Regions from separate parts of the Methylobacterium sp. E-046 genome, predicted to be linked through region 1. Evidence: predicted binding sites of a transcription regulator. Region 1 holds the regulator's gene; each other region holds the start of a gene.

What was found. Region 1 encodes LexA, which represses DNA repair genes until DNA is damaged. Its sites were predicted from a motif close to TGTTCNNNNTGTGTTCNG; they were not measured.
Region 2: uvrA (excinuclease ABC subunit UvrA) is a predicted target of LexA. The motif match lies at 4,217-4,234, and genes of this name have one in related genera.
Region 3: MKK82_RS01075 (DUF3072 domain-containing protein) is a predicted target of LexA. The motif match lies at 5,936-5,953, and genes of this name have one in related genera.

The regions. Positions count from the first base shown of each region.
Region 1 is NZ_JAKSYP010000290.1:251,435-258,604, reverse strand. It holds gene MKK82_RS32825 (histidine kinase dimerization/phosphoacceptor domain -containing protein) at 230-1,351, shown strand; gene MKK82_RS32820 (response regulator) at 1,348-1,797, shown strand; gene MKK82_RS32815 (hypothetical protein) at 1,836-2,309, shown strand; gene fae (formaldehyde-activating enzyme) at 2,428-2,967, opposite strand; gene MKK82_RS32805 (NRAMP family divalent metal transporter) at 3,030-4,271, opposite strand; gene MKK82_RS32800 (hypothetical protein) at 4,352-4,567, shown strand; gene MKK82_RS32795 (hypothetical protein) at 4,574-5,029, opposite strand; gene lexA (transcriptional repressor LexA) at 5,265-5,993, shown strand; gene MKK82_RS32785 (ComEC/Rec2 family competence protein) at 5,987-7,170, opposite strand, start outside.
Region 2 is NZ_JAKSYP010000270.1:53,340-60,509, reverse strand. It holds gene MKK82_RS29495 (transporter) at 1-374, opposite strand, end outside; gene uvrA (excinuclease ABC subunit UvrA) at 909-4,061, opposite strand; gene MKK82_RS29485 (MFS transporter) at 4,557-5,732, shown strand; gene MKK82_RS29480 (cupin domain-containing protein) at 5,802-6,218, opposite strand; gene MKK82_RS29475 (zinc-binding alcohol dehydrogenase family protein) at 6,229-7,170, opposite strand, start outside.
Region 3 is NZ_JAKSYP010000027.1:16-7,185, reverse strand. It holds gene MKK82_RS01110 (DUF6949 family protein) at 61-390, opposite strand; gene MKK82_RS01105 (DUF3126 family protein) at 534-749, opposite strand; gene cysE (serine O-acetyltransferase) at 897-1,748, opposite strand; gene MKK82_RS01095 (helix-turn-helix transcriptional regulator) at 1,975-2,859, opposite strand; gene MKK82_RS01090 (transglycosylase SLT domain-containing protein) at 3,176-4,180, opposite strand; gene MKK82_RS01085 (Cof-type HAD-IIB family hydrolase) at 4,395-5,216, opposite strand; gene MKK82_RS01080 (gluconokinase) at 5,220-5,786, opposite strand; gene MKK82_RS01075 (DUF3072 domain-containing protein) at 5,962-6,237, shown strand; gene MKK82_RS01070 (Flp family type IVb pilin) at 6,427-6,651, shown strand; partial or broken gene MKK82_RS01065 (sugar transporter) at 7,000-7,170, shown strand, end outside.

The sequences.
Region 1 (7,170 bases):
AGAGCCGTTCCGGAGTCCTGTCCGGGGGCGTTCGCCCCGGGCCCGACGGGCCTCGCGTCAGGGCCGGCGCCGCACGCGCTGCGGCGTTCTGTCAACCGAAAACGAGCCGTCAAGCCGATTGCCCCTGAACCCATTCCGTGAATCGGTCGTTGGAGTTGCCAATCACGTAAGCGCAACCACAAGCCGATTTCCGGAGGTGACGAACGCCGGGCACGGAAGAGCAGGTTCGATGGAACAGCCCGACGCTTGGCATCAGACGGACCGGCTCGACGCCGAGCAGGGCAAGGGCGATCCGTTCGCCGCCGCGGTCCGCGCGACCCGTATGGCGATGATCATCACCAATCCGCGCCTGCACGACAACCCGATCGTCTTCGCCAACGACGCCTTCCTGCGGATGTCCGGCTACGACCGCAGCGAGGTGCTCGGCCGCAACTGCCGCTTCCTCCAGGGGGAGCACACCGACCGCGGGTCCGTGGCGCTGATCCGCGAGGCGGTCGAGGCGCGGACCGACATCGCGATCGACGTGCTGAACTACCAGAAGGACGGGACGCCGTTCTGGAACGCGCTGTATCTCAGCCCCGTTGTCAACGAGGCCGGCGAGGTGCTGTTCTTCTTCGCCTCGCAGCTCGACGTCACCGACCGCATCGACGCGCACCTGCGGGTGCAGCAGGAGAAGGATCACTTCGAGGCCGAGGTCGCCCGCCGGACCCGCGACCTGACCGAGGCCCTGGCCACGCAGACCATGCTGGTCCACGAGGTCGATCACCGGGTCAAGAACAACCTCCAGATGATTGCGGCGCTCCTGTCCATGCAGACCCGGGCGATCACCGATCCCGCCGCCCGCACCGCCATGGAGGCCATGCTGACCCGGGTGGAGGCCCTGGGCACGGTCCACCGCCGGCTCTATCAGTCCAACAACGTCGAGCGGTTCGACGTGGCCGAGTTCGCCCGCGACCTCGCCACCGATCTGGTCCGCGGCTCGGGTACCGACCGCATCCGCCTGCACCTGGACCTGGAGGCGGTGGAGATCCCGGTGAGCAAGGCACCCCCGGTGGCGCTGATGATGAACGAGCTGATCACCAACGCCCTCAAGCACGCCTTTCCGGACGACCGCGCCGGCCGTCTCTCCGTGACGGTGGCGCCGGACGACACGTACTTCACCATCCGGATCGCCGATGACGGCGTCGGCATGCCCGTCCAAGTGATGGAGCACCGCTCCTTCGGCAAACGGCTGATCGGCACCCTGTGCCGCCAGCTGAGCGCCAGCATCGCCTGGCAGGCCAACGATCCGGGGACCGTCGTCAACGTCCGCTTGCCGCGCGAGATGGCCGGCAGTCTGGAGGCATCGTGAGCGAGCCGCTGCGCATCCTCGTGGTCGAGGACGAGGCCCTCATCCTGATGCAGATCGAGATGATGCTGGAGGAGGCGGGCCACCGCGTCGTGGGGACGGCCGTGACCGCCCGCGAGGCCATCGCGCTGATCCCCGAGACCAGGCCCGAACTGGTGCTGATCGATCTGCGCCTCGGCGACGGCTCCTCGGGCATCGACGTGGCGCATGCCGTGCGCGACCTCGGCGGCATCACGGCCGCGTTCATGACCGCCAACGCCCGCGCGATCCCCGAGGACATGGAGGGCGCCACCGCGGTGATCGCCAAGCCCTTCTCCGACACGGTGCTGGGCGCGTCCCTGGCCTATCTCAAGGATTGCGTGCGCCGGCCGCCCCCGGGGGCGGAGGTGCCCTCGGGCATGCGCGTCGCCCCGAATTGGCTGGCGAGCTTCGCCGAGATGCGGGCCTGACCCCTCGACAGGCTTGGCGCCCCGCGTAGAGTGCGCCCATGTCAAGCTTCGCCGTCCAGCGCCTCGTCCTCGCCGCCCTCGCGGGCCTGCCGCTCCTGGCGCTGCTGGCGCTCCCAGCCGGGGCCGATACCTGCGACGACCTCGCCCGCCAGATCGCGGGCGCCATCGGCGGCAAGGTCGGCAAGCGCGCGGGCCCGAGCATCGACATCCGCGTGGCCGGCCCGATCAAGCTCGACGTGACCTGCCGGGCCGAGCCGATCGTGCAGGCGACCTCCGCCGAGCCGTCCCCCTCGCCGACCTTCTTCCGCGACCTCTCGATGGCCTCCGAGATCCTGACCGGCGAGGCCGCCGCGACCGTCGAGCCGATCATCGCGAACGCCTACCGGACCTCGCTGTCGGAGCGGCGCAAGTCGTTCATCCAGCAGAACGGCTGGTCGGCCTCCTGCTACACGGACCCGGGCAGCACCACGATGCGCACCCTGTGCTCGGTGGGCCGGATTCCGCCGGGCTAGGCGCCCGACCGGCGGGCCCGTCGACGCGGCCTGGACGGCCCACGCCGATCGTCGCCGTCCCGCATCGCCGCGCGCGACGACGGGGCGGCGTCCCCCGCCGAGCGCCGCGGCGCGCCGTTCAATACTCGATCACGTCCTCGAGCGCGTAGTGCTTCACGGTCTTCCGGTTGGCGATCAGCTCGTCCACGGTCGGCTCGCCCTTGAGGGCGCGGGCGATGGCGAGCTTCGTCGCCTCGTAGTTGGTCCGGTAGAGGTCCTTCTGGTCGAGGCTGTCGTCCTCGGCGCAGCGCGGGTCGAGCCAGATCATGATGATCATGCAGAGCTCGTCGAGCCCGTCCCGCGGCAGCACGCCCTCGATGATGCAATCGACGATCGCATCGCCGGTGGCCGCCTGGACCACGCCGCCGAGCAGTTCGACGTACTCGGCCGTGTGGATGGTGGCCTTGGTGGTCATCATCGTGGCCGGGCGCACCAGCTGATTGAGGTCGCGCACCACGAACATCCGGGTGTGGCCCTGCACCTGCCCCATCATCGACGCGAAGGCCTGGCCCACGGGCCCGCGCACCGAGCCGATCAGCACCTCCGGCATCGCGTCGGTGTACTGGCCCTCCGCCGCCAGCACCGTGGCTTCGCCCGTGCGGAACCAGATCTCTTGCATGTTCGAACTCCACCTGATCGGAGCCCGCGGGAGACATCATCGCGCCGTCCGCGTCAATCGGCTCAGAGCAGGCCGATCCCGTCGAGCACGCCGACCAGCGCGAACGCGACGGTCACCCCGGAGATGGTGTAGACCACCCACTTGTAGGCCCCGTCCACGCGTTGCCCCTCCGGCAGGGCGCGGGTGGCCAGCAGGATCAGCAGGCCGAGCGCCAGCGGCAGGAGCAGCGCGTTCATCACCTCTACGGCGATGTTGAGCGCCACGAGATTCGGCACGAGCTGGACGGCGACCGCCCCCGCGGCGACCACGAGCGCGAAGGCGCCATAGAAGGCCGGCGCCTCCCGGGGGGACTGCTCCAGGGAATGGGGCTTGCCGGTCACGTCGCCGAAGCCCCAGGCCAGCGCCAGGGCCACGACGTTCAGCGCCACGAAGGCGGCCGCGATGATGCCCACCCCGAACACCACCTGTCCAAGCCACGGACCCAGCGCCGGCGTGAAGGCCCCCGCGAGGTCGCCGACCGTCTCCAGACCGGCCTCGCTGCCCCGCCCGGCCTTGCCGATCGTGGCCGCGGCCGCGATCAGGATCGCCCCCATCACGCCTTGCGAGATCACCGCGCCCGCGAGGGTGTCGAGCCGCAGGCGCCTGGCGTGCGCCCATCCGAGGCCTTTGTCGACGATCGCCGATTGCTGGTAGAAGATCATCCACGGCATGATCACCGCGCCGATATTGGCGGCGATCAGCACCCGGTACCGCCCGTCGCCCAGCGGCATGTGCCCGAAGGAGGCGACGATCTCCCCCGCGTCCGGCCGTGCCGCGACGGCGAGGCCGATGAAGACCAGTTCGAACAGGCCCACCGCGATCGCCACCGCCTCGACGCGCCGGTAGCTCCCGGTGAACACCAGACCGAGCAGCAGAGCGGCCGGCAGCCCCAGGCTGACGAGGCGCGGCACGCCGAACAGGTCGCCGATCCCGGCGATGCCGGAGAATTCCGTGACGATGGCGCCGACCCCGGCGACCACGAGGCCGCCGTAGGAGATCCAGGCCCAGGCCGGACCGTAATGCGCCCGGATCAGCTCTCCGTGGCCGCGGCCGGTAGCGGTCCCCAGCCGGACCGTCAGTTCCTGGACGACGTAGAGGATCGGCACCAGCAGGATCTGGAGGAGCAACAGCGAGTAGCCCCAGCGCGCGCCGCTCTGGGCCGCGGTGATCAGGCTCCCGACATCCGTATCGGCGAGCATCACCACCAGTCCAGGGCCGGCGGCCTTGAGGAACGCGGACAGGCGAGGCAGGGAAGCGCTGGGCACGGCTCGGGAACAGTCCCGGGTGCGGGCAGTTCCGGCGCGCGGCTGCGGCGTTTTCCCGGAACGTGCGGGAGGAGAGGGCCATGGCGGAGAGCGCGGATCGGGGCGGTGGCTGGAGTCTGCAGGCGAGCGCCGTGCCCGACGGGGTGCGCCTGGAACTCGCGCTGTCCGATCTCGGGGGCGGCCCCGTCACCGCCGCGATCATCCTGGACCGGGCCGAGGCCCGCGCCTTCGCCCGGGCCCTGCTGGCGGCGGCTGGCGACGCGGCCGAGCGCACCTTTCCGAAACCGGGGACCTGAGCCGGATCAGCGCTGGATCAGGCCCGGATTGCGGCCCGGCAACCGCGGGACCACCGTGCCGCGCTTCTCGACCGGCCCGTCGCACGCGTAGGCGAATTCGGACTTCAGCGCGTCGAACACGGTCTCGCCGGTGATCCGGCACTCCTCCCGCACGGTCTCGTCGAGATAGGCGCGGGCGGCGGTGCGGAAGCGCGTCACCCGGGTCGCTCCCGGCTCGGGGTCGATCCGCGCCTCACTCAGGTTGCAGCCGGCATACTCGCGCAGGGTGTTCGAGACGATCAGCATCCGGCGCAGTTGCCGGTTGTCGTAGACCTCGTAGGGTTCCTTGCAGCCGATCGTCACCACCTGAGGGGTCAGCGCGACGTAGTTCCGCGAGATGTAGGAGAACCCGGTGGTGCACCCTGCGAGCGCAAGACCTAGGGCGATCAGGCCGAGGGGCAGCAGAGCTGCGGGTCGTCGCATCCTCGTCATCCCAGCCTGATCCCGGCCGCGCCCCGGCTTCTTCCCCTCCGGCGGGCGGCGGTGTGCATTGAAACGGCTCCGCTTGCGCCGTCAATGCGTTTCTGGCCCGGATGCGCCCGCGGCGACGCGAGCGTGGCCATAACTCTCTTGCGGAACACTTGCGGAACGTTTAACGTGTTCGTGATTTGTTTCCGAGACCGCCACGAGGCGGTCCACAAGCCGCGAGGCCCCATCAATGCTCACGCGCAAGCAGCTGGACCTCCTGCGCTTCATCCAGAACCGCATGCAGGAATGCGGCGTCCCGCCGTCCTTCGACGAGATGAAGTACGCCCTCGACCTGAAGTCGAAGTCGGGCATCCACCGGCTGATCACCGCCTTGGAGGAGCGTGGCTTCCTCCGGCGCCTCCCGAATCGGGCGCGGGCCATCGAGGTGATCCGCATTCCCGAGAGCCTGACCCAGGCGGCTCCGGTCCAGCCCCCCGCCGCCGAGCCGCGCCGCTTCACCCCGAGCGTGGTGGAAGGCGGCAAGTCCAAGCAGGCGCCGCTCCCCGCCAATGCCCGGATGATCGACGAATCCGGCCGGGCCATCTCGATCCCCGTCATGGGCCGGATCGCGGCCGGTACGCCGGTCTCGGCGATCCAGAACCAGAGCCACGCCATCACCCTGTCGCCGGACTTCCTGGCCGGCGGCGAACACTATGCCCTGGAGGTGCGCGGCGACTCGATGGTCGAGGCCGGCATCCTCGACGGCGATCTGGTGGTGATCCGCAAGCAGGACACCGCCAATACCGGCGACATCATCGTGGCCCTGATCGACGACGAGGAGGCGACCCTCAAGCGCCTGCGCCGCCGCGGCTCCTCCATCGCGCTCGAGGCTGCCAATCCGGCCTACGAGACCCGAGTCCTCGGGCCGGATCGGGTCCAGATCCAGGGCCGTCTCGTGAGTCTCGTCCGCCGCTACTGAAGCGGCGCGGCCGGCGCGTCGCCGGGCCCGCTTCCGGCGCCCGCCCGGTCAGCGTCGGTGGGCGCGACAGAGTCATCCGCGCGGCTGCTGTCCGCCGCGGCGGTCATCGGCCGCTGCGGCGTCGGCCGCGGATCCGGGCGCAGTCGCCACGGCAGGCCCCGGTCGAGGCTGCGGGCATAGCGCGCGGTGAACCCCGCGGCCTCGGCCCTGAGGGCCACGGCGCCGCGTTCTGACAAAATCTTTCGGTCGATGACGAACGGGCCCGTGCAGGTCGGGGGCGCCGTGAGGCCGGTGATCAGCACCGCGGCGCGGGGGCAATCCTCGGCGAAGGCGCGCCGGTCCCGGATCAGCGCGACCGCCCGTCCGTCCGGCAGGCGCGCGGTGCATCCGAGCCGGTCGCAATGCCCGCCGCCGGTCGGGGCGGCCAGCGCGCCGGGGCGCCGCCCATCGCCGTCCGCCTTCAGCCACTGCTCCAACACGAACCCCGAGGGGCTGCCCAGCGCCGCGAGGCGGCCGTCCGGTCCGCGCACCGCAGCGCCGCCGCCCTGCCGGTCGACGTAGAGGTCGTAGCGATCCGGCAGGGCCGCGAGCCAGAGGCCCAGCAGGATGGGCGGCGCGGCGAGCCAGCGCAGGCGCGAGACCGGGAGCGTCGCCAGCAGGAGACCGGCGGTCAGCAGGATCAGCGCCGTTGTCCCGAAGGCAGGCAGCACGAGGGTGGCGCGCTCGAACCCGGCGATCCACTGCGCGATCGCCAGCATGCCGCCCACCGCCTGGCCCATCAGCCACCAGATCGGCCGGTCGAGGGCGAAGGGATAGGCGAGGCACCCGATCACCGCGGATGGCATCACCACCAGGGAGACGAGCGGCAGCGTCAGGGCGTTGCCCACCAGCCCGAACGGCTGGATCGTCTGGAAATGGTAGGTGGCGAAGGGCGCGGTGGCGACCTGGGCAACCAGGGTCGTGGCCAGGGTTCCGGTGATCGCCGAGAGGCCGGTGCCGACGAGCCGCCCGATGCGTCCTGCCCCGGGACGCACGAACAGCCGGCCGTCGATCAGCCGTGCGCAGGCGATCAGCCCGGCCACCGCCCCGAACGACATCTGGAAGCTCGGGCCGAGGAGACCCTCCGGCTCCCGGGCCAGGGCGACCAGGGCGGCGAGGGCGAGGTTGCGCATCGACA
Region 2 (7,170 bases), on a different contig from region 1:
CAGATGCCGCCCACGAAGGTGCCGACGTTGATCGAAATATCGCGGAGGGTGTTGGCGCCGCGGTTCTTACCGAAGGTGAACACGGTCGGCGGGGCGAGGAGGAGCTCGACGCGGCCGCCGGCGAGCACCAGCGGGGTCGACCAGACGAGGACGGGGATGTTGACGCCGACATCGACCGCCGAGGCGCCGGGCCCGACATTGGGGGTCAGGCGGTAGGCGAAGGTATTGAGCGCGTAGACGCCCTCGGGCAGGGGCGCGCCGGTGGCGAGGCCGACCTGCTCGCCCGGGATCGTGGTGGTCTGCGCCTGAGCGATGGTCGACGTCATGCCGACCGTGAGCGCGACCGCGCCGGCCGCGAGCCAGTTCTTCATCATTTTGTCATTCCTTCCCAAGGTCCCACGGCATCCGTCCCGCATTCGGCACATCCCTGCCGGTCTGCTCGCCTATCGCGGCCGCCGGCTTCGGAAGTGTCGAGCGCCCCCACGGAGCCTGCCCGTCTCAACGTCTGCGACTATTCTACAGAGACCCTCGGAAAGACAGTGGAATGCTCGCTGACAGGCCAAAACCGGCCCAACCGTTGCGCAAAAGCCTCATTTTTGCGGCGATGCAACACTATCCCCAGGCAGGAGCCTGACGGCCGTTCCGGCAAAATACCGCTGAATGGTCAAGCTGTTGCCGCCCGCGAGGTCGGGAGGATCCGGCAAGCCCGGCCGGGCGATCGCGGAGACCGCCGGGACACCCCACCGGTCCGAATCCGCGTCCGGGCCGGCCCGCGCGGGGCCCGGTCCGCCGCCGGACGGCGCGAATCAGCGCCCGAGCCGGGGCGATGGCGGCCGGCACCCGGCAGATTCTGCCGGGTTCGCTCAAGCCGCGAATCCTTGCGCGGCAGGCGCCGACGGCGCGCGCGGCTACTCGGCGGCGCTGCGGCGCGCGGCCGGCGGGGCGGGGCGCCGCTCCAGCACCTCGCGCAGGAACCGGCCGGTATGGCTCGCCGTCGCGCGGGCGATCGCCTCGGGCGTGCCCTGGGCCACCACCTTTCCGCCGCCGTCGCCGCCCTCGGGACCCATGTCGATCACCCAGTCGGCGGTCTTGATCACTTCGAGGTTGTGCTCGATCACCACCACCGTGTTGCCCTGGTCGACCAGCTCGTGGAGCACCTCCATGAGCTTGGCGACGTCGTGGAAATGCAGGCCGGTGGTCGGCTCGTCGAGGATGTAGAGGGTGCGGCCCGTGGCGCGCTTCGACAGCTCCTTGGAGAGCTTGACCCGCTGCGCCTCGCCCCCCGACAGGGTCGTGGCCTGCTGGCCGACATGGACGTAGTGCAGGCCGACCCGCTTCAGGGTCTCCAGCTTGTCGCGGATCGCCGGCACCGCCTTGAACAGCTCGGCCGCCTCCTCGACGGTGGAATCGAGCACGTCGGCGATCGACTTGCCCCGGTACTTCACCTCCAGGGTCTCGCGGTCGTAGCGCTTGCCCTTGCAGACGTCGCAGGTGACGTAGACGTCCGGCAGGAAGTGCATCTCGATCTTGATGACGCCGTCGCCCGAGCAGGCCTCGCAGCGCCCGCCCTTGACGTTGAACGAGAAGCGGCCGGGCTGGTAGCCCCGGGCCTTGGCCTCCGGCAGGCCCGCGAACCAGTCGCGGATCGGCGTGAAGGCGCCGATATAGGTGGCGGGGTTCGAGCGCGGCGTGCGGCCGATCGGCGACTGGTCGATGTCGATGACCTTGTCGAGGTGCTCCAGCCCCTCCAGCCGGCCGTAGGGGGCCGGGTGCTCCAGGGCGCCGTTCAGCTTCTTGGCGATGGCCTTGTAGAGGGTGTCGATCACCAGGGTGGACTTGCCGCCCCCCGAGACGCCGGTGATGCACGTGAAGGTGCCCAGCGGGATCTCGACGTCCACGTCCTTGAGGTTGTTGCCCCGGGCGCCGAACAGCCCGAGCTTGCCCTTCCGGCCCTTCCGCCGCGCGGTCGGCGTGCGGACCGCCATCGCGCCGGTCAGATACTTGGCGGTGAGCGAGGCCGGGTTGGCCAGCACCTCGGCGGGGGTGCCCTGCGCGATGATCTCGCCGCCGTGGATGCCGGCGCCCGGGCCGACATCGACCACGTAATCGGCCTGCAGGATCGCGTCCTCGTCGTGCTCGACCACGATCACCGAATTGCCGAGGTCGCGCAGGCGCTTGAGGGTGCCGAGCAGCCGCTCGTTGTCGCGCTGGTGCAGGCCGATCGAGGGCTCGTCCAGCACGTAGAGCACGCCGGTCAGCCCCGAGCCGATCTGCGAGGCCAGCCGGATGCGCTGGCTCTCGCCGCCCGAGAGCGAGCCGGAGCCGCGGGCGAGGGTCAGGTATTCGAGGCCGACATCCACCAGGAAGCTCAGCCGGTCGCGGATCTCCTTGAGGATCCGGACCGCGATCGCATTCTGCTTGGCCGTGAGCTTCTCCGGCAGCTCCGAGAACCAGCGATGCGCCTCGGACACCGAGAGGGCGGTCGCGTCGGCGATGTCGGCCATGGCGACCTTCACGGCCAGCGCCTCGGGCTTCAGCCGCTTGCCGCCGCAGGCGGCGCAGGGCGTCTCGCTCATGAAGCGCCCGATCTCCTCCCGGACGGCATCCGAGTCGCTCTCCTTGTAGCGGCGCTCGAGATTCGGGATCACGCCCTCGAAGGGCTTGGTGACCGTGTATTTGCGCAGCCCGTCGTCGTAGGCGAAGCGGATCGACTGGTTCCCCGAGCCGTACAGCACGATGGCGCGGGCCGTCTCCGAGAGGCCCTGCCACGCCACGCCGGTCTTGAAGCCGAAATGCTCGGCCAGCGCGTCGAGGGTCTGGCCGTAATAGGGCGAGGTCGACTTCGCCCAGGGGCCGACCGCGCCGCGCTTCAGGCTGAGGGCCGGATCGGAGATCACCAGCTCGGGATCGATCCGCATCTCGTGGCCGATGCCGCTGCAGGTCGGGCAGGCGCCGAACGGGTTGTTGAACGAGAACAGCCGCGGCTCGATCTCCGCGATGGTGAAGCCCGAGACCGGGCAGGCGAAGCGCGACGAGAAGGTGATGGTCCGGGGCGCCTCGCCCTCGGGGGCGTCGGCGAACACGATCTCGCTGAGGCCGTCGGCGAGCTCCAGCGCGGTCTCGAAGGAATCGGCGAGCCGCGCCGCGATGTCGGCCCGGACCACGATCCGGTCGACCACCACGTCGATGTCGTGCTTGAACTTCTTGTCGAGCTTGGGCACGTCGTCGATGGCGTAGTACTCGCCGTTGACGCGCAGCCGCTGGAAGCCCTTCTTCTGGTATTCGGCGATTTCCTTGCGGTACTCGCCCTTGCGGCCGCGGACCACCGGGGCGAGCAGGTAGAGCCGGGTCTTCTCCGGCAGCTCCAGCACCCGGTCGACCATCTGCTGGACGGTCTGGCTCTCGATCGGCAGGCCGGTGGCGGGCGAGTAGGGGATGCCGACCCGCGCCCAGAGCAGGCGCATGTAGTCGTAGATCTCGGTGACCGTCCCCACGGTGGAGCGGGGGTTCTTGGAGGTGGTCTTCTGCTCGATGGAGATGGCCGGCGACAGCCCGTCGATCTGGTCGACGTCGGGCTTGGACATCATCTCCAGGAACTGGCGGGCATAGGCCGAGAGCGACTCGACGTAGCGGCGCTGCCCCTCGGCGTAGATCGTGTCGAAGGCGAGGGAGGACTTGCCCGAGCCCGAGAGCCCGGTGAACACCACGAGCTTGTCCCGGGGGATCGTCAGGTCGACGTTCTTGAGGTTGTGCTCCCGGGCCCCCCGGACCACGATGACCCGCCGATCGTGGGCGCTCGCCGGCGCGGCGTCGAACAGGGCCGCCAGCTTCGCGTCGACGGCGGACTCGGCGGCCGCCTCGGGTCGGCCGCGCGTCTCGGATGCCGCGCGCGCGGGCTTGGGCTGCGATGCCGGGGCGGCGGAGGGTTTCGGTGCCTTGGACGCCGCCTTCCCGGCGCCTTTCGGAGCGGGTGCGGGAGTGGATGCCGGAGTGGATGCCGGGGCGGCTTGGGCGGCGCCGGCGCGGCTCGCGGCACGACTTCCAGCTTGGGCTTTGGCCATGAGGGCAGCGGTCTTTCGAGGCGTCGACGCAGTCGGATCGGATCCGGATCGGATTCGCGCACGGGCCAGCCGCCGCTCCGACTCATGTCGAGCCCGAGGGGGCCGACGGCAAGGTGGGGCCGGCGGGACGCAGGCCCGTCATGCGCCGCCCTTGCTAGAACGAAACGCGTACGGCGGCAACCGCTCCGTGAATGCGCGACCGTCCGCGCACGCGCCGCGATGCAACCCAGGACCGCGCCGCGCAGCACGCCAGGACCGCGCCGCGCAGCACGCCAGGATCGCGCCGCGCAGCACGCCGGAACCCTCGCAGGCGGTGCGGCCGTGCGGCCCCGGGTCGCCCCGCGGTCCTCCGCTGACGGCGGGGCCGAGCCCGGCCGCGGCCGGCTCGGGCGGCCCCGCTTGGCCAGATCCCGCCCACGGCCGGTGTTGCACCGCGGGAGCCGGGATCCCACGTCGCCGGATCCGCCCCCGGATCCTCATCCTCGACAGGTGCCGATGCCCGCGCTCGACCTGACCGCCCCGGCCGCCCCCAGCCGGGCCGACGACCGAGCCGCGAGCGCGCAGCGGCTGTCCACCCGGCTGCTGTTCCTGATCGTCGGCATCGCCAACGCCACCTGGGCGCCGCTGGTGCCGCTGGTGAAGGACCGCGCCGGCCTCGACGCGGCGGGACTGGGCCTGCTGCTCCTCACCTTCGGCGTCGGCTCGCTCCTGGCGATGCCGAGCGCCGGGGCGGCGGCCGCGCGGCTCGGCTTCCGGCCGGTCCTGCTCGCCGGGACGCTCGCGCTCGGCCTCGCCCTGCCGGTGCTGGCCGTGGGCGCGGGCCTCGTGCCGCTCACCGGGGCGCTGCTGCTGTTCGGGGCTGGGATGGGGGCGATCGACTGCGTCATGAACCTGCAGGCGGTGGTGGTGGAGCGCGCGAGCGGGCGCCCGATGATGTCGGGCTTCCACGGCCTCTACAGCCTCGGCTGCATCCTGGGGGCGCTGGTCGCCAGCGGCCTGCTGGCCGCCGGGCTGGGTGCGGGCTGGAGCGTGCTGCTCCTGGTCGCCGGGATCGCGGCCCTGTTCGCGGCCGCGTGGCCCGGCATCCTGCCGGCCGGCCGGGCCCGGGGAAGCGGCCCCGCCCTCGCGCTGCCCCGGGGCATCGTGCTGGTGCTGGGCCTGCTCTGCTTCGTGGTGTTCCTCACCGAGGGCTCGGCCCTGGACTGGAGCGCCCTGTTCCTGATCCAGCACCGGGGGCTCGATCCAGCCTGGGCGGCGCTCGGCTACGCGGCCTTCTCGGTCACGATGACGGCCGGGCGTCTTGCCGGCGACGCCATCGTGGCCCGGCTCGGCCGGCGGAAGGTCGTGATCCTCGGCGGCCTGCTGGCGGCGGCCGGCCTCGCGCTCTCGGTCGTGGTGCCGGCCTGGGAGGCGGCGCTCGCCGGATACGCCCTGGTCGGGGCGGGCTGCGCCAACATCGTCCCGGTCCTGTTCACGGCGGCCGGCCGCCAGACGGCGATGCCCGAGAGCGTGGCGGTCCCGGCGGTGACGACGCTGGGCTATGCCGGGGTGCTGGCGGGCCCGGCCCTGATCGGCTTCGCCGCGCAGGGGCTCGGCCTGCCGGCCGCCTTCCTGATCGTGGCCGCCCTGCTCCTCGGCGTGGCGGCGGCCGGGCGCTCCCTGCGGGTCTGAGGCCCCCGGTCTGAGGCCCCGGTCTGGGGCCCCGGTCGGAATCTCAGATCCGCGGCGGCGGTCCGAGGCTCAGGTGGCCGCGTTGCGGGCCATGAAGGTCGCCGGACTGCCGTCCTCCGGGTTCACGAAGACGATGTCGGTGGGCGCCCGCCGGGGCGTGTCGATCGACAGGAAGGTCACCGGCGCGCCGGACTCGATCTCCGGCATGGCGTGGACGATGCCCCGGGCGAAGAACAGCAGCTGGCCGGGGCCAAACGCGGCCACCGAGGTGGGGTCGCCCATCCAGAAGGTGCCCCGGCCCGACAGGCAGTACAGGTACTCGTCGCAGGTGGCGTGATAGTGCGGCGGGGTCGGCCGGTAGACCCGGAACACCCGGGCGCTCGCCGCCGCCCGGTCGGTCAGGTAGGTGTCGGCCAGGAGCGTCGCGGCGCTGTCGGGCAGGGCCGCCGCCAGCGCCGCCACGTCGAAGATCCCGGTTTCCGCCATCCCGTCCCCCTCACGCCGGAAAGCCTTCGAGCACGATCTTGCCCCTGGCGCGCCCGCTCTCGATCCGCGCGTGGGCGCGCCGGAGGTTCTCGGCGTCGATCCGCCCGTAATGCTCACCCAGGGTGGTGCGCAGGCGACCCGCGTCAACGAGGCGGGCGAGCTCGTCGAGGAGCGCGCCCTGGGCGGCGATGTCGGCGGTGCCGAACATCGAGCGGGTGAACATGAACTCCCAGTGCAGCGACAGGCTCTTGCGCTTGAGGAGCCCGACGTCGAGGCGCTCGGGATCGTCGATCAGGGCCAGCCGCCCCTGCGGGGCGATCAGCTCCACGATCGCGGCGAGGTGGGCATCGGTGCTGGTCGTGGAGAAGACGAGGCCCGGCGCGCCGAGGCCCAGGGCCGCCACCTCCGCCGCCAGGGGTTTGGAATGGTCGACCACGTGGTGGGCGCCGAGATCCCGGCACCATTGCGCCGTCTCGGGCCGCGACGCGGTGGCGATCACGGTGAGGTCGGTGAGTGCCCGGGCGAGCTGGATCGCCACCGAACCGACGCCCCCCGCCCCGCCGACGATCAGGATCGCCGGTGCGGCGCCCGGCACGGGCTTTCCCGTGTCGAGCCGGTCGAACAGGGTCTCCCAGGCGGTGATCGCGGTGAGCGGCAGGGCGGCGGCCTGCGCCCAGTCGAGGCGCGCCGGCTTGTGCCCGACGAGGCGGGCGTCGACGCAATGGAACTGGGCGTTCGTCCCCGGCCGGGTGAGGTCGCCCGCATACATCACCGCGTCGCCCACGGAGAAGCCCGCGACCTCCGCGCCCGTGGCCACGACGGTCCCGGCCGCGTCCCAGCCCAGCACCTTGAGGCCGCCGGCCTCCGGCTCGGCGCGGCGCCGGACCTTGGTGTCGACCGGGTTCACCGAGACCGCCTCGACCTGGACGAGCAGGTCGCGGGGGCCGGGCTC
Region 3 (7,170 bases), on a different contig from region 1:
GGATGGTGTGGTCGCTCCTTCAGGAGCGCGCCATCGTCCTGATGTCGCGCGGCGTCGCCCTCAGGCGCCGACCAGCATCGCCGCGAGGTCGAGGGCGACGCGGCCCGACAGCAGGCCCCAGCCGCAGGCGATCAGGGTCGCCAGCATGACGAACGGTATCGGCCGCCCCTCGATCCGCCGGCCACGCACGGTGTTGCGCAGGATGATGAAGGGCGCCGAGAAGGCCAGCATCGGCAGGGCGGCCACGGCCGGCAGGCCGCCGCGCTCCAGCAGGCTGAAGCTCGCCCGCCGCGCCGCGAACAGCTCGAAGGCGCTGGCGATCAGCCCGGAGAGCGCGAGGCCGATGCACAAGGTCCGTATCGATTCGAGGGCGGTTGGCGACACGACCATTATTCGCGCTCCTGGACAGGTAGCGCGCAGTTTAGCCGGGTCATTTACCGGTTGTTAAGCAATACCGCCGGTTAGCCTTAACCCGTGCACAGGCGCGGGCCCGTCGAACCCGCTCCGGAGCCGGTCCCGCCGGGCTTCGCGCCTCAGGCCTCTTCCTCGAGGTCGATGTCGAGGATCGCCATCCGGAAGACGAAGGAATCGTCGCCGTCCTCCTTGTCGTCGGCGATAACACCGATCGATTCCTCGCCGATGAACACCTCGGCGGAATCGCCGGTCTTCATCGCGGTCAGGCGGATGTTGTTGTTCGCGAACTTGCGACGCAGGTAGTCCTGAAGCTTCGCGGTCTCGGCTTTGGTCACGCTGTCTCGTCTCCCTGGCGGCGCGGGCGCCGCGGATGGGCCGTAGGCCTGTGGGCGGTGGGCCTGTGAGCGGTTGGCTTGTGGGCGGTGGGCTTGCCATGCCTGCCGCGGGGCGGCAAGCGCGACCGTCCAGAACCCGTCGCCCGATCAGATGCCGTCGCCGAGGTGGATAAACGGGTCGACCGCGACGAGCTGGTCCATCGCGCGGGCCGGATCGTCGCAGCCCGCGGTGCCGACCACGCGGGCCGGCACGCCGACCACCGTGGTGTTGGGCGGCACCGGCCGGAGCACCACCGAGCCCGCCGCGACCCGGGCGCAGGCCCCGACCTCGATGTTGCCGAGGATCTTGGCGCCGGCCCCGATCATCACGCCGTGGCGGATCTTCGGATGGCGGTCGCCGCGCTGCTTGCCGGTGCCGCCGAGGGTGACGGCGTGGAGGATCGACACGTCGTCCTCGATCACCGCGGTCGAGCCGACCACCAAGCCGGTGGCGTGGTCGAGGAACACCCCGCGCCCGATCCGTGCCGCCGGATGGATGTCGCACTGGAACACTTCGGAGATGCGGCTCTGAAGATAGAGGGCGAGGTCGCGCCGTCCGCGGTTCCAGACGTGGTGAGCCAGGCGATAGGCCTGGAGGGCATGGAAGCCCTTGAAGTAGAGGACCGGCTCGAGGGCCCTGAGGGTCGCGGGGTCGCGGTCGATCACCGCGCCGATATCGGCCCGGAACGCTTGTCCGATGGCCGGGTCCGCGGCGATCGCCTCGTGGAAGGCGTGGGCGACGAGGTCGGCCGGCAGGGCCGGATGCCCGAGCCGCGCCGCGACCCGGTGGGCGACGGCCGCCTCCAGGCTCGCATGGTTCAGGATCGTCGCCACGATGAAGGAGGCGAGCTGCGGCTCGGAGCGCAGCACGTCCTCGGCCTCGGCACGCAGCCGCGACCAGACCGGATCGACGACCGCGAGGTCGTGGGCCTCGTGATGGAAGGCTGGGCTGGCGCTCATGGACGGACGCTCATGTCCGAGGCTCCGGCTGGCTGTCCGCAGCTCCGGCGGGGGGACGGATCTTCTCCCCGAGTGGGGCGCAGGAAGCCGCGGGTTTCCGGCGCCGGGAAGAAGGAGGAATAACGGTCCCGCCTAGCGTGGTGTGCTGCAGCGCGTCGATCAAGGGCCCGCGCGGTTCCGGCGCTGCGCCGGAGACATGGCTGTCACCGAACCGGAGCGTGGCGGATTACCCCGCCGCCGGTACGGCCATCCCGAAGCGGGCCTCGATCGTCGCGGTCAGGCGGTCGAGCATCGTCGGGACCGGGATGTTGGAGGTGTCGACGGTGGCGGGCGCCCGGGCGTAGAGCGGCTCGCGGCTCGCCAGGACCGCGCGCAGCTCCTGCATCGCCGAGGCATGGTCGCCCGTGGTGGCGAGATGGCCCTGCTCACGCACGCGGCTCATGTGCTCCTCCGGCCGCGCCCGCAACCAGATCGTGTAAAACGCCTGGAGAAGCAGATCGTAGGTCAGCGGCTCGGCGACGATGCCGCCGCTGGTCGCCAGGATCAGTGGCCCGGGATGTTCGGTGAGGCGGCGCAGCGCCTGCTGCTCAAGGCGCCGGTAACCCTCCTGGCCGTAGATCGCGAAGATCTCCTGCACCGAGAGGGCGTTCTCGCGTTCGATCTCGGCGTTCAGCTCCACGAAGGTCCAGCCCAGGCGCTCGGCCGCGAGCTTGCCCAGCGTCGACTTGCCGGCGCCCCGCAATCCGATCAGCGCGACCCGCAGGCGGCCGGTGGATTCGGGCCGGCTGCCGCCGGAGAGCGCCTCCTTGGCGGCTGCGATCTGCGCCGGGCTCGCCTGGCTGAGGAGATCGCGCACCACCGGCCAGTCCGGCAGCGCGTCGTTGCCGGTGATCAGGTCGTCCAGCCGCACGCCCATGGCGTTGGCCACCCGCCGCAGCAGGATGATCGAGACATTGCCCTGGCCGCCCTCGAGCTGCGCGATGTAGCGCTCGGAGAGACCCGACGTCTGCGACAGGACCTTGCGCGACAGGCCGCGCACGGTGCGCGCGTGCCGGACACGGCGCCCGAGGTCCGTGAGAAAGAGAGATTCCTGTTCCACCACGCCGGTCATGGCGCCGTCCGCTTTCCTGCCAGCTCGAAAGCAGAGGTCGTGCCCTGCATGTCTGACGCTTCGAGATCAATCATGCATCGCGATCCCGGGCGACTGCCCGAACATCCGCGCGGCGACCGGCGTTTCCTGCCCGGGGTTCTGTGTTGCGCCGCCGCCGTCCGGCCGCTGTGACCGGGCCCGAGCGATGCCGGGCCGGTCCAACCCTGATGCTGGCGTGGCGCTTATGTGTTGCGGAACACCGCGATGGTCAAGCCGCAGGCATGATCCTAATGTGGGCAGCAGCGCGGGAAAGCGGCGCGCCCCGAGCCCGGGCCGGCTATTCCACCGGCAGGGCCGCCGCCTCGCGCACGGCCGCCCCGACCGGTGCGCGCCGGGGCGACGCCGCGGCGAGCGTCTGGACCGTCGGGCGCCGTGGCGGCAGCGGGACGTCGACCGCGTCGGAGATCGGCGCCGAGGCGCCCGATTGCGGCGTCGGGCTCGCCGGGACGGCGGACTCGGCCTGGGGTGACAGGCGCAACTCGGCCAGCGCGGCCGGCGCTGTGGCCTGGAACGCGACTTGGGATGCGACCGGAGATCCGGCCGCCACGGCGGTCCCGAGGACGGCGGGCCGGCGCGGCGGCAGCGGCACTTCCACGGCCTGAGCCGCCGGCTCCGTTGCAACCGGAGCGGAGGCCGCCGGATTCGGCGCGGCCGGCTCGAGCGAGAGGCTCGCGAGCTGGATCGTTCCGCCGGCCAGCGCGGCCGGGCGGCGGGGCGGCAGAGGCACCTCGACGGTCTCGGTCGGCACCTCCGCCACCGAGGCGGCGGGGGCGTAGGCCAGCGCCGCCGCGGCTGGGTTCCTGGCATCCGCCGCGCCGCCGCCGAACAGGCTCGCGAGGGCGCTGGCCGAGGCCGCCACCGGCGCCACCACGGCGGCGACCTCCGTGGAGATGCCCTGGCGCTTGGCGGCGTAGTAGTAGCCGCGGTTGTAGTAGCTGTAGGCCTGGGTGAGGTTGCCCTGGGCCGTGCGGTAGGCGCCGGCGAGATAGGCGACCCCGTAGCGCAGGTTGGTCGCCGGATCGTAGAGGCCTGCGGCGTCGCCCGTGTAGCCGAGGCTCCGGGCGGTCGCGTGCTTGATCTGCATCAGGCCCAGGGCGCTGCCGCCCTTGGCGTTCGGATTGTAGTTGCTTTCGCGCTTGACCACCGCGTGGACGAAGCTCGCCGGGACGCCGTTCGCCTTGGCCTGCTGCTCGATCAGCGCGTCGATGTTGTCGCGCGCGGCCTGCCCGAAGGCGGCGGCGGGCACAACCGCGAGGACGGCGGCCAGGAGAAGGCGATGCATTCCGAGACCCGGTGCTGCTTGTTCTGTGGTCAAGCTAGGTCGCGGGCAAATGAGGCCGGAAAGCGGCCCCGCTCCGGCAAGCTGTGGGCGACCGGTGTGGCGGGTCGGGGTCCGGGTCCCCTGTGCTTCGGCGGCCACAGGGGCGGCCGGCTACATGACGCGGTGGGGTTGTCCACAGGGCGGCCTGCGGAGGCGACCCGCATCGGGCGGACCGTCAGGGGAGGATGAAGCGATCGACCGCGTGGGCGAAGCCGTCCGCGTCGTTGCTGTCCGTCACGGCGCTGGCCGACGCCTTCACGGCGTCCTCGGCATTGCCCATCGCCACCGAGAAGCCGCTGCGGGCGAACATCGGCTGGTCGTTGCCGGCATCGCCGAAGGTCGCGATCCGTTCGGGCGGAATGTCGAGATGCCCGCTCATCCAAGTGACGAACTGGCCCTTGTCGAGATGGGGCGGGGTGACGTCGAGGTAGTATGTCTGCGAACGGTGCACCGTCGCCCTCTCCGCCAGCGCCGCCGCGATCCGGGTCTCGCAGTCCGCGAGGTGGGCGTGGTCCCGGCTCACGCCGACGATCTTGGCGGCGGCACCCATGAGCGTGCCGAGATCCGCCACGACCCGCGGCTCCGCGCCGATCGTGCGGCGCTCGAGGTCGGTGTAGGGCCCCTGCGGGTCACGCAGGCACCACGCGCCCTGGGCGAAGACCCAGACGTCGAGCCCCTCCGCCAGAAGGCGATCGAGGGCCGCCCGGGCCGCGGCCTCGGGAATCGTCCGCTCGGAGAGGGGCGAGAGGTCGGGCCGCACCACACTGGCGCCGTTGAACGCCCCCATCGGCAGGTCGAGGCCGAGTTCGGCCACGAGGTGCCGCAGGCCGATCGGCGGGCGCGCCGAGGCGATGCTGAAGCCGATCCCGGCCGCCCGCAGGCGTCCCACGGAAGCGACGGTCTCGCCCGTGAGGCGCTTGTCGCCGGTCACCAGGGTGCCGTCGACGTCCGAGATCACCAGGGCGATCCCCGCGGCCTTGCCGGATTCCGCTGCCATGCCTCACTCCGCTCCCGGTCGCCCGCGCGTCTCCGCCGCGAGCCGCGCCACGACCCGGTCGACGATCGACTCGGGCTCTTCGTCGATCCCGACGGTGATCGGGCGCTCGTCGGGCCCGGGGACCTCCAGCGTGGCGAACTGGCTGTCGAGGAGCCGGGGGGACATGAAGTGGCCCCGGCGCGCGGCCAGCCGCCCGGCGACCAGGGCCTTGTCGCCCTCCAGATAGACCAGGCGCACCCGGGGGCTCCCGCCGGTGAGGACGTCCCGGTAGGCACGGCGCAGGCCCGAGCACACGACCACGCCCGACTCGCCGGCCTCCAGCCGATGCCGGATCCATGTGGCGATCCGGGCCAGCCAGGGCGCGCGATCCTCGTCGTCGAGGGCGTGGCCCGCGTGCATCTTGGCCACGTGCTCCGGGGTGTGGAAGCTGTCGCCGTCGACGAAGATCCAGCCGAGCCGCTCGGCGATCAGCGCCGCGACGGTGCTCTTGCCGGAGCCCGAGACGCCCATCACCACGAGCACCTGCGCGGCCGCGGCGGCCGCATCGGTCACCCCCGTCTGGGACGTCATCCGGACCTCGCGGAACCGAAGGCGTCCTCGGGACGCCGGTCACCCTTCAATAGGCCGGGCCACGCGGAAGGGAAGGCCGCGGCGGGAAGCCGGACTCTCCGCAGATGGGCCGGAACCGCCTGCGAACCCCCGCGTTGCCCGAGGGACGACAGAACATTTCAGGAACAAGAACCTCATGGCCAAGACAGCCTCGAAGACCGAGTCCAAGGGCGCGTCCACCCAGGATGCGGCCCAGGACAATCCCAAGACCGATCCGAAGGACGTCTCGAATCAGATCAAGGATCCGAGCGAGTGGACCACCGGCGGCGAGCCGATGACGGGTGCCCAGGCCTCCTACCTGAAGACGCTGTCGGAGGAGGCCAAGGAGCCGGAAGCCTTCGACGCCGACCTCGGCAAGGCCGAGGCCTCGCAGCGGATCGACGACCTGCGCCACAAGGCCGGCCGCGCCTGATCCGCGCGAACGCGTCCGTCCCGGGCCCATATTCGGCCGGGACGGACGCGAAAGCCGAGTTTCGCAGACCGCATTAAGCCCGCGGCAATGGCAGATGCGCTAGAAGGAGGCGCGGAATGCGGTGCCGACCGGGCGGCGGAGCATGACGAGGGGGCGGTTGCGACGATGCGTGTGCCGGACTGCGAAAGGATGGCGCGGGTTGCCGCTCACGTCCGGATCCTGTCGGGCTTCGCGGCCGGCCTCGGTCCCCTGCTAAGCCGGTTCCGCCGCGATGCGCACGGCGCCACGGCGATCGAGTATGCCCTGATCGCCGGCCTGATCTTCCTGGCGGTGGTCGGCAGCCTCCGCACCTATGCCTCGCGGGTAAACGGGGTCTATGACCAGATCAGCACGGCGGTGAGCCAGAACAACTGAGCGGGCTTCCAGAGCCCGCCGCCGGGCTGCCGCAGGGCCTCGGCGGCCGGCGCTGCCGCGTCGGGCCCGGACGGCCCGGCACGCCGGCGATCCCGCAGGCGCCGCCGGGCGTGACCGCGACCTCCTCACGGGACGACGGCACCGACAGCGCTCCGGGGCGTCCGGCCTTTCCGGCTCCCGCCCGCGAAGCCGAAACAATCTTCACCCGTCTGCCCCGAAAAAGCTGTGCTTAGCGAGGATGAAACTCGGGTCTCGGCCGTCGCCGACGGAGTGTGGCTCACCCGCCACGGACACCCGGGTCACCATGGGCTAGGCACGGGCTCGGCACTACCGATGGGCAACATCTGGATGCACAAACTTCCCCTCGTGCTGCTCGCCGTTTCGGCGATGTCGGGCTGCACGTACCTGCCGGCGGCGGGTCCGACGGCGAGCGCGATCCAGGCGGGCGCGGAGGTCGCGACCGCCGACGGGGGCCTGCTGGCCCGCTACGAGATCATCGACGTGACGCCGGCGGTGGTG